DNA from 2 places in the Fusicatenibacter faecihominis genome. Region 1 is predicted to be linked to the other one. Evidence: predicted binding sites of a transcription regulator. Region 1 holds the regulator's gene; the other holds the start of a gene.
What was found. Region 1 encodes HrcA, which represses chaperone genes, less so after heat shock. Its sites were predicted from a motif close to TGTTAGCACTCNNNNNNNNNGAGTGCTAACA; they were not measured.
Positions count from the first base shown of each region.

Region 1 (3,747 bases):
CTGCTCTTCCGGGGCAGACGGTGGAAAGCTGGGAGAAAACGCTCAAACAGGTCATCGCCTTGAACCCGGAGCATGTCTCCGCCTACAGCCTGATCATTGAGGAGGGCACGCCTTTTTACCAGCTTTATGAAAAAGATGCGGAAAAACGGGATGCCGGGGAAGAGCCGGAGCTTCTTCCCTCCGAGGAGGAGGAGAGGGCCATGTATGAGCTCACGGGCAGCGTTTTAAAGGAAAACGGTTATCTCCACTATGAGATTTCCAACTACGCGAAGCCCGGCCGGGAGTGCCGCCATAATCTGGGTTACTGGCAGCGGAAAGATTACCTGGGATTCGGATTAGGAGCCTCCACTCTCTTAAATCCGGTGCGTTATAAGAATACGGAAGATCTCTGCACTTATCTTGGCGGCGATTTTTCCAAAAAGGAATTTCTGGTGCTCACCAAGGACAATCAGATCGAGGAGACGATGTTTCTGGGGCTTCGGGTCCTTAATGGCGTTTCCAGAAAGAAATTTAAAGAGACTTTTTCCTGCGATCTGAACGTCGTTTACTGGCGGGAGCTGGAAAAACTGGAAGAGGATGGCCTCATCGAGGAGGAGGGCGATTTTGTCCGGCTCACGAGCCGCGGCATCGATCTTTCCAACCCGGTACTGGCGGAGTTTCTATTATCATAAAGAAAAGACAGCCTCACTGCTTGTCATAAAGCAGAGAAGCTGTCTTTTTTAGATTGTTTTAAGCTCAGGCGGCGGTCAGACGATTGGCTGGTACAGTAAAATTAAGTTTCTGATACATTGACGCCGGATGATTTCTTCATATGCAAGGCGGAGGAATGAGGCGTAGCGGTGGCTACGTCGATTGACGACAACGCAGCAGATGAAAAATCAGACAAGTCAAGGTGTCAGTTACTTAATATTCGCTGTGCTAAATAATAGTGAATGGAAAGATAAGTGCTGTCCGTGTAATGAAGGCCGTCCACCGTGGAAAAATCACCGGTGAGAAGATAATTGTAAACGTCCAGGTACTCATCCGGGAAAGCTGCTTTGATCTTCTGATTGAAGGCGTCGATCGCCGCGTTGGTGACGGTGGGGCAGTCATCGCTGACCGGATTTACCGACATCAGATGGAAATCGGTGCCGGGATAAGAAGCGAAGAGCTGTTTATAATAGGAAATGTAAGCGTCAGCTTCTGTGATATCGTTGACGCCCAGATTCAGGATCACCGTGGTATCTGGCGTCTCGGAAAGGGCGGCGGCCAGTTCGCTGGTACCTTCATTTTTCAGCCATTCGTAGCCTTCGCCTTCCTTTGCGATGAAGCGGCAGGTGTCGGAGGGCTCATGGGCTTTCACCGCGGTCGCCATACCGGCGGTCCGGGAATCGCCCACAAAGATGAAGCTGTGGCCTGCGGCGCCTTCCGTCTCCGTGATATAGATGTCAGGCTCCTGGATCGTGATGATATCGCCGCTGAAGCCGTTTTTCAGGACGCTGATGGACTTGCCGCTCATGTAGAAGGTGAGGTAAACGGCTCCGGCAAGGAGCACCAGGATCGTCAGGACTGCCAGCAGGATACCGAAGTTGGCAAAGCCGGATTTTTTTCTCTTTTTCATAGAATACGCTCTGCCGTCTCGTAAGACGGCGCCTTTCTTTGTAGTTACTATAAATATATCTCAGCTGGAAGTCGCTGTCAAGAAAGCGATGTTTCACATTTTTTTCACAAAAAAACTGAAAATGCCTATTGACAAAGGTGGGGTCTGGTGATATGTTATGTACATAGATGTTAGCACTCTATAGAGATGAGTGCTAACAACATCCGAAAGGATGTGGGCGGACCACAGAAGATTCACTCTCTAGAAGAAAGGAGACCTTGAGAATGCAGGAACTTGATGAGCGCAAGCAGAAAATCCTACATGCGATTATCCAGAACTATCTGGAAACGGGAGAGCCGGTAGGTTCCAGAACGATTTCCAAATATGCAGACTTGGGGTTAAGCTCCGCAACCATTCGTAATGAAATGTCGGATCTCGAGGAGATGGGTTACATCATTCAGCCTCACACCTCGGCAGGACGGATTCCCTCCGATATGGGTTATCGGTTTTACGTCGATCAGCTCATGAAGGAGAAGGAGCAGGAAGTCACCGAGATGAAGGAGCTCATGATCCAGCGGCAGGACAAGATGGAACTGGTATTAAAGCAGATGGCCAAGGTCTTGGCAGCCAATACCAACTACGCCACCATGATTACCTCGCCTCAGTATCACCGGACGAAGCTGAAATTTATCCAGCTGTCGGTGATCAGCGAAGATCAGCTGTTGGCGGTTGTGGTAGCGGAAGGCAATGTGGTGAAGAACAAAGTCATTCCCATCAGCCACGGCCTGGACAATGAGACGATCCTGAAGCTGAACATTCTGCTGAACACCAGCCTGAACGGCCTGACGATGGAAGAGATCAATCTTTCCACCATCGCCAAACTGAAAGAGCAGGCGGGCATCCATAGTGAGGTTATCAACAGCGTGCTGGATGCGGTGGCAGAGGCCATTCAGATGGATGACGACCTGGAGGTTTACACCAGCGGTACGACGAACATTTTCAAGTACCCGGAGCTGGCGGACAGCACGAAGGCCAGCGCTCTCATCAGTGCCTTTGAGGATAAGCAGCAGCTCGCAAGCCTCATGGAAGACATGAAGGACGGCGAGGATACCGGCATCCAGGTTTACATCGGCAATGAGACGCCGGGGCAGACCATGAAGGACTGCAGCGTGGTAACTACTACCTATGAGCTGGGCGAAGGCATGAGAGGTACGATCGGCATCGTAGGACCGAAGCGAATGGATTACGAAAAAGTGGTTGACAATCTGAAAACGCTGACCAATCAGCTGGATCTGATTTTTAATAAGAACAAAGAAGGGCGGTAACAAACGTGGCTGAGGAAACAAAGAAAACAATGGATTCCGAAGAAGTAAAAGCTTCTGAGGAAGAAAAGACAACCAGAGAGGAGACCGCAGAAGAGACTGAGAAGCAGGCAGAACATGCGGAGGGAACAGAGACCGAAGAGGAAAATGTTTCAGAGAAAAAAGGCTTCTTTGGAAAGAAAAAGAAAGACAAAAAAGATACTCAGATTGAAGATCTTACCGATAAACTGAGACGCCAGATGGCTGAGTTTGATAACTTCCGCAAACGGACCGAGAAAGAAAAATCTGGAATGTTTGAGATGGGTGCAAAAAGCGTGGTTGAGAAACTGCTTCCGGTGGTTGACAACTTCGAGCGCGGTCTTGCATCTGTTCCCGAAGATCAGAAGGAAGACCCCTTCGTGGCCGGTGTGGATAAGGTTTACAAACAGTTGCTCACCGTATTCGATGAGCTGGGAGTAAAACCCATCGAGGCTGTCGGCCAGCCCTTTGATCCGAATTTCCATAATGCAGTGATGCATGTGGAGGATGACGAACAGGGCGAAAATGTAGTAATAGAGGAATTTCAGAAAGGCTACATGTATCACGATTCCGTGGTACGCCACAGTATGGTAAAGGTAGCCAACTGATGGATGTCTGATTCATCCAGGTTCATCCGCGAAAAGCGGATTTCAGATATAGACAATAAGCAAATAAGTACAGGAGGAATTGATCATGAGCAAGATTATTGGTATTGACTTAGGTACAACAAATAGCTGCGTAGCAGTCATGGAAGGTGGAAAACCGGTAGTTGTTACAAATACAGAAGGTTCCAGAACCACACCGTCTGTAGTAGCATTTACAAAAACA
Region 1 covers NZ_JAJEPR010000023.1:12,131-15,877, forward strand. Annotated here, with positions in the region: gene hemW (radical SAM family heme chaperone HemW) at 1-671, shown strand, start outside; gene LKD71_RS12475 (SGNH/GDSL hydrolase family protein) at 896-1,600, opposite strand; gene hrcA (heat-inducible transcriptional repressor HrcA) at 1,864-2,904, shown strand; gene grpE (nucleotide exchange factor GrpE) at 2,934-3,527, shown strand; gene dnaK (molecular chaperone DnaK) at 3,613-3,747, shown strand, end outside.

Region 2 (3,747 bases), on a different contig from region 1:
CTCTTTTACCATCTGGGCACGCTCCGGGCAGTTGCAGTGGGAAATGGCGATCACAGTCTCATCCGGGTTTACCACTTTCTCCACAATGCTGTCCACCATACGAACCAGGGCTTTGTTCATGCCTCTGGCCTGATCCAGCTGGGTGATCTCGCCCTCCGGCGTGGATACCATCACCGGTTTGATCCGAAGAGCCGTTGCCACAAAGGCTTTCACTTTGCTTAAGCGACCGTTTTTCCGTAAGGTCTCCAGATTTTCGAGAACAAACCAGGTCATCTGGCTGTCGATATAGGCTTCTACCTTGTCGATGATCTCCTCAAAGGGAAGTCCCTGCTCCTCGCACTCCTGGATTTTCAGACCGATGAGGGTCTCGCCGATGGAAGCGGAACGGGAATCGAAGATATAAACTTTTGCGTCCGGCTTCTCCTCTTTCAGAAGGTTCATTCCCAGAACGGCGCTGTTGTAGGAACCGCTGAGTTTTGAGGATAAGGTGACTGCAAACACATGGTCCGCGTCACAGTCAAAAGCAGCCCGATAGGCCTCCGGGGAAGGGCAAGAGGATTTCGGACAGTTGGGGCTGGCCGCCACCCGTCTCAGGAAATCTGCCTGGTCAAAAGTTGCATCATCTACAATATTGTGATCGTCTACCTGTATCATAAGAGACGCCGTCTCAAAACAGCCGCTGGCTTTCATCTCGTCGGTCAGTTCGCCGCAGCTGTCAATTACTACCTTGAAGCTCATATATCATTCCTCCAAATATGGATTTCTATCGTTCAGTACAAAGCCACAGTTCTTCGCTCCGCTTCGGTCGGTGATAAACGAGTCCCACCGGGACTCATCACCCCGTGCTTCGCACTATCGCTGCTATCGCTAGCTTCTGTTCTGAACTGTTACGAAACGTAGTTTTAAATACTACCTCATCATAGCATATCCCCAGAGGTTTGAAAAGAGTTTTTTTTAAAAACTTGTCAAATCCCGGAATTCGGGCTATGATATAGGAAATGATTTTTCCGGAGGTTTTATCCATGCGCGCATTTCAGATCCAGGACGTGAAGAGCTTCATGTCCCATCTTCTCTTATCTAACACCTTCGACCGCTTTCTTCTGACGGAGGCTTCTATCACGACCTTTAACACCTTTTTCATCGACGGTCATCTGCATAAAGACTATTTTTCTTCCGATGAGGCGGAAATGGCTGAACTTACCACCTACTCCTACTGGGAACAGCTGCGGCCTTTTGCCCTCTCCCTTATTAAAGGAAAGAAGACGCCCCTCGCCATGAAAATCGTCTTCTCTCTCGCTCCGAAAAATGTGGAAAAACTCATCCTTCAGAACCACCTTTCTATCCGGCCCGAGGAGATCGGCGGCCTTTTCCTGAACGTCCTCTATGACGGACAGAAGCTCACCGTTACCACCGGCACCTCCCTGAAAACCTTCTCCCTCGATAAGACCCTCTCCCAGCTCTGGGACGAACTGGCGGCGGCTTTTTTCCGGAAACACGGGATTCCCTTCACGACTTTATAAAAACTTTATATTTTTTAGAGATTTTTGTTAGCACTCACCTTGTTTGAGTGCTGATTTTCTCTTGACTTTTCACTGGAAAGGTATTACACTGAGAAACAGCAGGGGCCAGAGAGCCCGTCGATCTATAGAAAAAAAGGAGTGTTTCAATATGAGTAAAACCGGTAATTTATCCATTAACAGTGAAAATATTTTCCCGATCATAAAAAAATGGCTCTATTCCGACCATGATATCTTTGTCCGTGAGCTGATTTCCAACGGCTGCGACGCCATCACCAAACTGAAAAAGCTGGAAGCCATGGGCCAGTACACCTTCCCGGACAATTACAAGGCAAAAATCGAAGTCATCTGCGATCCGGATGCCAAGACCCTGAAATTCATTGACAACGGTCTCGGCATGGACGAGGATGAGGTAGAAAAATACATCACCCAGATCGCTTTCTCCGGCGCTACCGACTTTCTGGAGAAATACAAAGACAAAGCAAACAACGATGAGATCATCGGCCATTTCGGACTGGGCTTCTATTCTGCATTTATGGTAGCCGACGACGTTCACATCGATACCCTTTCCTATAAAGAAGGAGCAAAACCCGTTCACTGGGAGTGCGACGGCGGTTCCGAGTATTCCATCGGCGACGGTGAGAAGGTAACCGTTGGAACAGAGATCACCCTTTTTCTGAATGAGGAGAGCGTGGAGTTCGCCAATGAGTACCGCGTCCGCGAGGTACTGGAGAAATACTGTTCCTTCATGCCGACCGAGATTTTCCTGAGCAAGGCCAACGCTCCCCAGGAGTACGAAACCATCGACGAGAGCGAGCTTCGCGACGACGATGTGGTAGTTGAGCACATCCACGAGGATGCAAAGACCGAAGAGAAAGAAAATGACAAGGGTGAGAAAGAGACCGTTGTTGTTTCCCCGGCCAAAGATCAGGTAAAGATCAACAAACGTCCGGTTTCCATCAGCGATACCCATCCGCTGTGGACCAAGCATCCCAACGAGTGTACCGAGGAAGAGTACAAAGAATTTTACCGCAAAGTCTTCATGGATTACAAGGAGCCCCTGTTCTGGATCCATCTGAACATGGATTACCCCTTCAACCTGAAAGGTATCCTCTACTTCCCGAAGATCAACACCGAGTATGATTCCATCGAGGGAACCATCAAACTCTACAACAACCAGGTCTTCATCGCCGACAACATCAAAGAGGTAATTCCGGAATTTCTGATGCTCTTAAAGGGTGTCATCGACTGCCCGGATCTGCCGCTGAACGTTTCCAGAAGCGCTCTGCAGAACGACGGTTTCGTGAAGAAGATTTCCGATTATATCACCAAGAAAGTGGCAGACAAGCTCACCGGTATGTGCAAGACCGACCGTGAGAACTACGAGAAATACTGGGACGATATCAGCCCCTTCATCAAATACGGCTGCATCAAAGAGCCGAAATTCAGCGAAAAAGTCCTGGATTACACCCTGCTGAAAGATCTGAACGGCAAATACTTCACTTTCCCGGATTACATCACATCCGTAAAACCGGCTGAGGAAGAAAAAACCGAGGAAAAGGCCGAGGAGACAACCGATTCCGCTGAGAAGAAAGAGGACGAGAAGAAACCGCAGACCACGATCTACTATGTGACCGATGAGATCCAGCAGAGCCAGTACATCAACATGTTCCGGGAGCAGGGTATGAACGCCGTTATCCTGAAACACAACATTGATTCCGCTTTTATCACCCATATCGAGCGTGAGAAAGAGAAGGAAAATATCCATTTCCAGCGTATCGATGCAGATGTGACCAATGACTTCAAGGAAGAAGTTTCCGCCGACGAGCTGAAGGATGAGACCGATGCTCTGACTGAGCTCTTCCGCAAGGCTCTGGGCAAAGATAAGCTGGAAGTCAAGGTAGAGAAGCTGAAAAATGAGAATATCTCCTCCATGGTAACTCTGTCCGAGGAGAGCCGCAGAATGCAGGATATGATGAAGATGTACGGCATGGCAGGTATGGATCCCTCCATGTTCGGCACCACCGAGACCCTGGTTCTGAATGCCAACAACAAGCTGGTTCAGTACATCTTTGAGCACAAAGATTCTGAGAATGTTCCGATGTTCTGTGAACAGCTCTACGATCTGGCTCTCTTAAGCCACAAACCGCTGAATCCGGATGAGATGACCAAGTTTATCACCAGAAGCAACGAGATCCTGATGCTTCTTGCCAAATAAGCGTTAAGAAAA
Region 2 covers NZ_JAJEPR010000014.1:32,856-36,602, forward strand. Annotated here, with positions in the region: gene LKD71_RS09665 (DegV family protein) at 1-738, opposite strand, end outside; gene LKD71_RS09670 (DUF5721 family protein) at 1,023-1,520, shown strand; gene htpG (molecular chaperone HtpG) at 1,669-3,735, shown strand.
Region 2: the regulator HrcA is predicted to act here: its motif matches at 1,546-1,576, upstream of htpG (molecular chaperone HtpG).